2 regions of the Lysobacter sp. DMC97 genome follow, and region 2 is predicted to be linked to the other one. Evidence: riboswitches for the same ligand, from Rfam matches in the RefSeq annotation. Region 2 holds a riboswitch; the other holds the start of a gene.
What was found. Region 2 has a riboswitch for cobalamin ahead of ACT53Q_RS13275 (ribonucleoside-diphosphate reductase subunit alpha). Riboswitches for the same ligand answer to the same signal wherever they lie in the genome.

Region 1 (4,125 bases), on a different contig from region 2:
CAGCAGCCGGTGCAGGCTGGTCCAGCCGGCGCGCACGCTGCGGGGCCGGCGCTTGAGCCGCACCAGCCAGCCCGGCGTCGGCCCGGCGAGGGGCTCCACCTGCGCCTTGTCGGCGAGGCGTTCGGCCGGATCGGGCATCGATGCGCGCGCGGCCTTCTTCGCGGGCACGGTGGCGGCCGCGGGCCTGACCACGAAGAGGCCGGGATTGAGTTGTTCGGACGGGGTCGGCATGGCGGTTGCCGGAGCGGGACGGCGGAGGGCGCGATTTCGGGACGAGCGTCGTGGAAACGATACGCCAAAAACGTGACGGCGGAGGTTCCGCCGTTCAGCCGCCTGCCGGCCATCCCGGGCGGGCCTTCCGCCCGGGACGCCGGGGCCGTCAGTGGCCCGGATCGAAGCGGACCGCCACCGTCCACGTGCGGCCGGCCTGGTTGTAGTAGACCGCGGTCTCGTAGCGGCGGTCGAACACGTTGGCGACGCCGGCCTGCAGCGTCCAGGCGTCGGCGAGGCGGTACTCGGCGCGCAGGTCGAGCGTGGCGAAACCGCCGAGGCGGCGGCTGTTGGCCACGTCGTCCCAGCGCGCGCCCTCGGCCATGCCGGTCACGCCCACGCGCACGGCGCCGAAGGCGCGGTCGACGTCCAGCCGCGCGGTCTCGCGGGCACGGCGCGGCAGGTCCTTGCCGCGATTCGGGCCGGCGGCGCGGTTCTCGGGATCCAGCCAGCTGGCGGCGCCGTTCACGTTCCAGCCGTACAGCGTGCCGTCGGCGCGCAGCTCGGCGCCGCGCAGGCGGGCCTCGTCGATGTTGTTGGGCAGGCCCAGCGAGGCGTCGTAGGCGATCAGGTCATCCACGCGCGTCTCGAACGCATCGAGATGCACGCCGATGGCGTCGCCGCGCCACGCCAGCCCGGCCTCGGCCGTGCGCGAGGCTTCCGGACGCAGCGCCGGGTTGCCGAAGAACGGGTAGTACAGCTCGTTGAAGGTCGGCGCCTTGAACGCGGTGCCGTAGCCCGCGGTCACGCGCCAGCCGTCACCTAAACCCAGGCCCCACGCCGCGTTGCCGGTGGTCTTGCCGCCGAACTGGTCGTTGTCGTCGCGACGCAGCGCGAGCTGCACGTCGTGCTTGCCGAAGCGGCCCTGGTACTGCGCGAACGCCGCGCGGTCGCCGCGGCGGTTGTCGTCGAAGACGGTGTCGCTGCTGACGCGATCGCGCAGCCAGTCGGCGCCGACGGTGATCGTCTGGCCTTCGGCCGGCACGAAATCGGCCTGCACCGACGCGGTGTCGCGGCGGCTGGCGAAAAAGCCGTTCGGCGCGTCGCCGAGGAAGTTGTCGGAACTGTCCTTGTTGCTGCCGGCGGACACGGTGAGCGTGAACGCATCGCTCGCCTTCCACTGCAATTGCGCGCCGACGGCCTGCTGCACGATGTCGGAGTTGTCGACGAAGCTGCCGTCGTAGTCGTTGTGGCCGCTGACGTGCAGCGCGTGCGCCTGCAGCGTGACGTCATCGCCGATCGCGACGCCGCCGCGCACCGACACCGCGCGGTTCTCGTAGCCGTCGCGATCGGTCTGGCCGTCGACGAAGCAGCCGGCGAACACCGGGAATCCCGCGCCGCGGCAGGCGTCGATGCCGTCGGTCGTCACCAGCCCGGCGTCGAAGCCGAACCAGCCGCGGTCGTTGCCGCCGCCGAAGCCGAGGCCGCCTTCGCGACGGCCGTGGCTGCCGGCGCCGGCGTGGAAGCGGAACGTCGCCGCGCCCTGGTCGCGACGCGTGAAGATCTGGATCACGCCGCCGATGGCATCGGAGCCGTACAGGCTGGAGCGCGGGCCGCGCACGATCTCGATGCGGTCGATCAGCGCGATCGGCAGGTCCTGGAACGAGGCCAGGCCCGACGTCGCCGAACCGATGCGCACGCCGTCGACCAGCACCAGCACGTGGTCGGATTCGGCGCCGCGCACGAACAGCGTGCTGAGCTTGCCGTCGCCGCCCTGGTTGCTGAGGTTGATGCCGGCGCGGCCGCGCAGCAGCTGGCCGAGCGAGCTGGCCTGGCTGCGCTGGATGGCGTCGCGGTCGACCACTTCGACCGGCGCCAGCGCCGCATCGACGGTGACCGCCGTGCGCGTGGCGGTGACGACGACCGTGTCGAGCGCATCGGCATCGTCGCCGGTCTCTGCGGAAAAGGCGGAAGGGGAGAACAGCGCGGCCGAAACGGCCAGCGCCAGCGTGATCTTGCGGAAAGACATTCGGGACTCCATCGCGCGCACCCGCGCGGCGAGACATCAGGCGGGAAGTCGCGAACGGAGGACAGGCTGCGAGCGGCGGGCCGCGCGGACGCGGACGGCGACATCGCCGCGACGCCCTCCGCATCGCAACCGTGTGGCTTCGTGGCCGGTCTCCGGACTCGCGCGCGAACGGAGGGATCCGTTCGGTCGTCGCGCCTTCCCGTGGAGACCACAGTGGCGGATGCGACGATTTGACGCGCTTACCGTTGCGGGGGCAGTGCCGGGATCGTTCCGGAGATGTTCCGGAACCCACCGGCTTCCCGTTTCAATCCCGTGGCGAAGAAACGCCTCAGGATCACCGCGAAGCGCGCGCAGTGTAGCCGATCGCCCCGAGCTGGGCGGGCAGGCGGCTCAATCGCCGCTGTCGGGCTCGTCGAACAGGCGGAAGGCCGGGGCGGCCTCTTCGCGGACGGTGTGGGTGGTGGTCACCGGCGAGGCGACCGGGCGGCCGCGCGGCGGCGGCAGCAGGGCGATGGCGGCGTCGGCGGCGACCAGCAGTTCGCTGCGGCGTTCGGCCGGGACGTCCTGCCAGTGGCAGTCCATCAGCGCGCCTTCCAGCGCGTACAGCAGGTTGAGGCTGGGCTTGAAGCCCGCGCGCTTGACGCGCATGAAGGCTTCCAGCGCGCCGATCGCGCGCAGGTCTTCCTCGGTGCGCAGGCCGACCTGGCGTAGCCAGGCCGCGCTTTTCGGACCGATGTTGCGGAGTTTGATGGACGTCGCCATGGGCGGATGGGATCGCGAAATGAAATCGTGGCGTCGCGGCTCAACCGTCCGTGCGCAGACTGCGCACGAACAGCGCCGCGATCGTTTCGAGCCCTGCCTGATCTTCAACGCCGAATCGGTCCGGAACCGGACTGTCCAGATCGAACACGCCGAGCAGCGCGCCGTCGCGCACCAGCGGCACCACCAGTTCCGAACGCGAGGCCGCATCGCAGGCGATGTGGCCGGGGAAGGCGTGCACGTCGGCGATGCGCTGGGTCTCGCGGGTCCGTGCCGCCGCGCCGCAGACGCCGCGGTCCAGCGGGATGCGCACGCAGGCGGGCAGGCCCTGGAACGGGCCGACCACCAGCTCGGTGCCGTCGAAGAAGTAGAAGCCGACCCAGTTGAGGTCGGGCAGCGCGTGGTAGACCAGCGCCGAGAGATTCGCCGCGTTGGCGATGCGGTCGTGTTCGCCGGCGAGCAGGGCGTCGGCCTGCGCGGCGAGCTGGGCGTACTGTTCCGGCTTGTCGCCGGTGAGCGGAATGGCGGCGAAACTCATGCATGCAGTGTAACAGCGGTGTCGCCGCGCCTTACCATGCCTTCCCCGCGCGGGCGCCCGCGTGTCCGCGCATGGAGTCCCGACGATGACCGCATCGCCTGCCGCCCGCAGTCTCTACGTCACCGGCACCGACACCGGCGTCGGCAAGACCGTCGCCAGCGCCGCGCTGCTGCACGCCTGGCGCGCGCGCGGCCTGCGCGCGATCGGCATGAAACCGATTGCGAGCGGCTGCGACGCCACGCCCGACGGCTGGCGCAACGATGATGCCCTGCGCCTGCAGGCCGCCAGCGATCCGCGCCCGGGCTACGACGACGTGAATCCGTGGGCGCTGCCGGCCGCCACCGCGCCGGCGTTCGCCGCGCGCGCGGCCGGCGCGACGATCACCCCGGCGCCGATCCTCGCCGCGCACGCGCGGCTCGCGGCGCAGGCCGACCGCGTGCTGGTGGAAGGCGTCGGTGGCTGGGAAGCGCCGCTGGACGACGCGTTCTCGCAGGCCGATCTGGTGCGCGCGCTGTCGCTGCCGGTGGTGCTGGTGGTCGGCCTGCGCCTGGGCTGCCTCAACCATGCCGCGCTCACCGCGCGCGCCATC
Region 2 (4,125 bases):
TGGAGCGCCGCGCGGTCTCGATCGGATAGAAGTTCAGGTCGATCACGTGGTCGAGCTGGCGCACGGCCACGCGCACGGTCTCGGCGAGTTTGTCGAAGTCGAAGAGCGGCGCGCCGCGGTCGTCCTCGGCGACATGCTGCGCGAGGTTGATCGAACCGAGGTTGCACACCGCGGTTTCGTCGGCGGAGGTGACTTCAATGATTTCGGTGCACAGGTTCGACAGGTGCACCGTGCGGCCCGGGCCGACCTGGTTGCAGGTGCGATTCGAGGCGTCCTTGAACGTCATCCAGCCGTTGCCGGTCTCGCCCAGCGTCTTCATCATCCTCGCGTACAGCGCGCGCGCCTTGACCGTGCGCACCGCGAGCCCCTGCAGTTCGGCCTGCACGTAGGCGCGCTCGAACGCCTCGCCCCACAGGTCGACGAACGCCGGCACCGTGTCCGGATCGAACAGCGACCAGTCGCCGTCGCTTTCGACGCGCTGCATGAACAGATCGGGGATCCAGTTGGCGAGATTGAGGTTGTGCGCGCGCCGCATCTCGTCGCCGGTGTTGTCGCGCAGTTCGAGGAATTCCTCGATGTCCGCGTGCCAGGTTTCGAGGTAGATGCAGGCGGCACCCTTGCGCTTGCCGCCCTGGTTCACCGCCGCGACCGAGGCATCCAGCGTCTTCAGCCACGGCACGATGCCGTTGCTGCGGCCGTTGGTGCTGCGGATCAGCGCGCCGCGCGAGCGGATGCGCGAATACGCCTGGCCGATCCCTCCGGAGAACTTCGACAGCTGCGCGACGTCGGCGTAGCGCGCGTAGATGTCGGCCAGCGAATCCTGCGGCGAATCCAGCAGGAAGCACGACGACAGCTGCTCGTGGCGCGTGCCGGCGTTGAACAGCGTCGGCGAACTCGGCAGGTAGTCCAGCGACGACATCAGCCGGTACAGCTCCAGCGCATCGCCGGGCGTCTCGCTCAGCGCCACCGCGATGCGCATGAAGAACTGCTGCGGCGTCTCGATCACCGTGCGCCGCTGCGGATGCTTCAGCAGGTAGCGATCGTGCAGCGTGCGCAGGCCGAAGTACTCGAAGCGCCGCGTCCGCGCCGGATCGATCGCATCGTTGAACTTGCGCGCGTGCTGCTCCACCGTCTGGCGCAGGCGATCGTTGATCAGGCCGAGTTCCGCACCCAGCGCGATCGACTGCGAGAACGAATGCACGCCCTGCCCGGCCACTTCCTTGTCGATGCAGCCGGACAGCAGGCGCGCGGCGAGGCGCGCGTACTGCGGCTCGTCGGCGATGAAGGCGGCGGCGGTGCGGATCGAGAGTTCGTCGAGTTCGCGGGTGGTCGCACCGTCGTAGATGCCGGCGATGGTCTTCAGCGCGACCCGCATCGGATCGATGTCGTCGAGGCCGTCGCAGCAGCGCTGCACGGCGCGCACGATCTTGCCGACGTCGACGGGCTCGCGGCGGCCGTCGCGCTTGGTCACGGTCATGGTGACGGGCGCGTGCGGCGGAGTGAGGGCGAAGTCGGACTGGCGTGCGGTGGCGGGCTCGGCGCGCGCGGGGATGGTCGCGGCGGACGGGACAGGGGACGGGGCGAGGAGGGTGTCGTGGCGCATGCGGGCTCTCCGGGGAAAAGGAGAGGGAGCGGGAGCGGCGCATGCGACCGGGCGCGGAGGGAACGCGGACGGACGACCGGCATCGCGGGGGAACGACGGGTCGCGCACAACGCCGGCCCCCGCCCCCTCGGGCGGGCCTGCATCGACGCGGTGGCGGAACGGCACGCGCCGACGTGCGCACGCGGCGCATCGCACGACGTCGACCTGCGCTCCCCGCGGAGACGGTGGCCAGACGACGCCGGAAGGACGGCGTCGGTCGAGGCAGGTCTTCGGGCTCACGGGCACGCGACCGGAGTCGCACCTACTGCGCGTCGCTTCCCGGCCGGCCCGTTGCGGGCGAAGCCAGTGCCATTGACGCGGGTCGTTCCCAGTTACCGCTGCGGGGCAGCCCCGGAATGAGCCAGCGACCGAGGTCGCCTGCCGCACCGGGTTCCCATTTCAGCCGACTCCGGGCGGAGTCGGCACCTTCGACGCGCACAACATAATGGGCTCGTCGGCATGGGTCAACACAAAATGTCGTGGCCGCGGCGCCACCAAGGCAAAACGAAGGCCGCCCGGAGGCGGCCTTCGTCGGACTGCGCGGACCGGCGCGGTGCCGGGCGCGGATTGCTGATCGGATTACTTCGCCAGGCGCTTCGCGATGGCGGCGCCGAGGTCGCCCGGCGACTTCACCGTGGTCACGCCCGCCGCTTCCAGCGCGGCGAACTTGCCCTCGGCGGTGCCGGTGCCGCCGGAAGCGATCGCGCCGGCGTGGCCCATGCGCTTGCCCTTCGGGGCCGAGGCGCCGGCGATGAAGCCGACCACAGGCTTTGTGACGTGCTTCGAGATGAACTCGGCGGCTTCTTCCTCGGCCGAACCGCCGATCTCGCCGACCATGATGATGCCTTCGGTCTGCGGATCGTCCTGGAACAGCTTCAGCGCGTCGATGAAGTTGGTGCCGTTGATCGGATCGCCGCCGATGCCGATGCAGGTCGACTGGCCGAGGCCGGCGTCGGTGGTCTGCTTCACGGCTTCGTAGGTCAGCGTGCCGGAGCGCGAGACGATGCCGATCTTGCCCGGCATGTGGATGTGGCCCGGCATGATGCCGATCTTGCATTCGCCGGGGGTGATCACGCCCGGGCAGTTCGGGCCGATCAGCACGACGTCCGGGTAGCCCTTCAGCGCGTTCTTGGCGCGGAGCATGTCGAGCACCGGGATGCCTTCGGTGATCGCGACGATCACCTTGATGCCGGCGTCGGCCGCTTCCATGATCGCGTCGGCCGCGAACGGCGGCGGCACGTAGATGACCGAGGCGTCGGCGCCGGTGGCCTTCACGGCTTCGGCGACGGTGTTGAAGACCGGCAGGCCGATGTGCTCGGTGCCGCCCTTGCCCGGGGTGACGCCGCCGACCACTTTCGTGCCGTAGTCGAGCATCTGCTGCGCGTGGAAGGTGCCCTGCTGGCCGGTGAAGCCCTGGACGATGACCTTGGTGTTCTTGTTGACGAGAACGGACATGAGATTGGAATCCTTCAGGTTGTCATCCCGAGCGACGCGAGGGACCTGCTTCTGCTTTCGACGGCGGACAGCAGGTTCCTCACTGCGTTCGGAATGACATCAAATTCAGGCGGCGACGGCCGCGACGGCCTTCCGGGCGCCGTCGTTGATGTCGTCGGCGGGGATGATGGCGAGGCCGGAGGACTTCAGCAGCGCCTTGCCGGCGTCCACGTTCGTGCCTTCGAGACGCACGATCACCGGCACCTTCACGTCGACTTCCTTCACCGCGGCGATGATGCCCTCGGCGATCATGTCGCAGCGGACGATGCCGCCGAAGATGTTGACGAAGATCGCCTTCACGTCGGGATCGCGCAGGATCAGCTTGAACGCCTCGGTCACGCGCTCCTTGTTGGCGCCGCCGCCGACGTCAAGGAAGTTCGCCGGCTCGCCGCCGTTGAGCTTGATCACGTCCATCGTCGCCATCGCGAGGCCGGCGCCGTTCACCATGCAGCCGATGTTGCCGTCCATCGTGACGTAGTTGAGGTCGTGCTGGCTGGCCAGCACCTCGGTCTCGTCTTCCTGGCGGATGTCGCGCATCGCGGCCAGTTCCGCGTGGCGGAACGTCGCGTTGTCGTCGGAGTTGATCTTGCCGTCGAGCACGGCGAGGTCGCCGTTGGTGAGGATGGCGAGCGGGTTCAGTTCGACCAGCGCCAGGTCCTTCTCGTTGAACAGGCGGAACAGGCCCAGCATGATCTTCGTCAGCTGGCCGACCTGCTTGGCGTTCAGGCCGAGGGCGAAGCCCATGTCGCGGCACTGGTACGGCTGCAGGCCCTGGACGTAGTTCACGTGCAGGGTCTTGATCGCGTCGGGGTTCTCGACCGCGGTCTTCTCGATCTCGACGCCGCCGTCGGCGGAGGCGATGAAGGTGACCGCCTTGCTGCTGCGGTCGACCAGCACCGACAGGTACAGCTCCTGCGCGATGTCGGTGGCCTGCGTGACCAGCACGCTGTCGACCGGCAGGGCGACGCCGGCGGACTGGTAGGTCGACA

Region 1: it holds a riboswitch for cobalamin, as region 2 does, so the genes downstream of both, btuB (TonB-dependent vitamin B12 receptor) here and ACT53Q_RS13275 (ribonucleoside-diphosphate reductase subunit alpha) in region 2, are expected to answer to the same signal.

Annotation. Positions count from the first base shown of each region.
Region 1 covers NZ_JBQUZR010000003.1:71,985-76,109, forward strand. Annotated here, with positions in the region: gene ACT53Q_RS06455 (hypothetical protein) at 1-231, opposite strand, end outside; gene btuB (TonB-dependent vitamin B12 receptor) at 380-2,239, opposite strand; cobalamin riboswitch at 2,366-2,596, opposite strand; gene ACT53Q_RS06465 (TfoX/Sxy family protein) at 2,630-3,001, opposite strand; gene ACT53Q_RS06470 (GAF domain-containing protein) at 3,042-3,536, opposite strand; gene bioD (dethiobiotin synthase) at 3,622-4,125, shown strand, end outside.
Region 2 covers NZ_JBQUZR010000005.1:365,769-369,893, forward strand. Annotated here, with positions in the region: gene ACT53Q_RS13275 (ribonucleoside-diphosphate reductase subunit alpha) at 1-1,477, opposite strand, end outside; cobalamin riboswitch at 1,847-2,088, opposite strand; gene sucD (succinate--CoA ligase subunit alpha) at 2,222-3,097, opposite strand; gene sucC (ADP-forming succinate--CoA ligase subunit beta) at 3,203-4,125, opposite strand, start outside.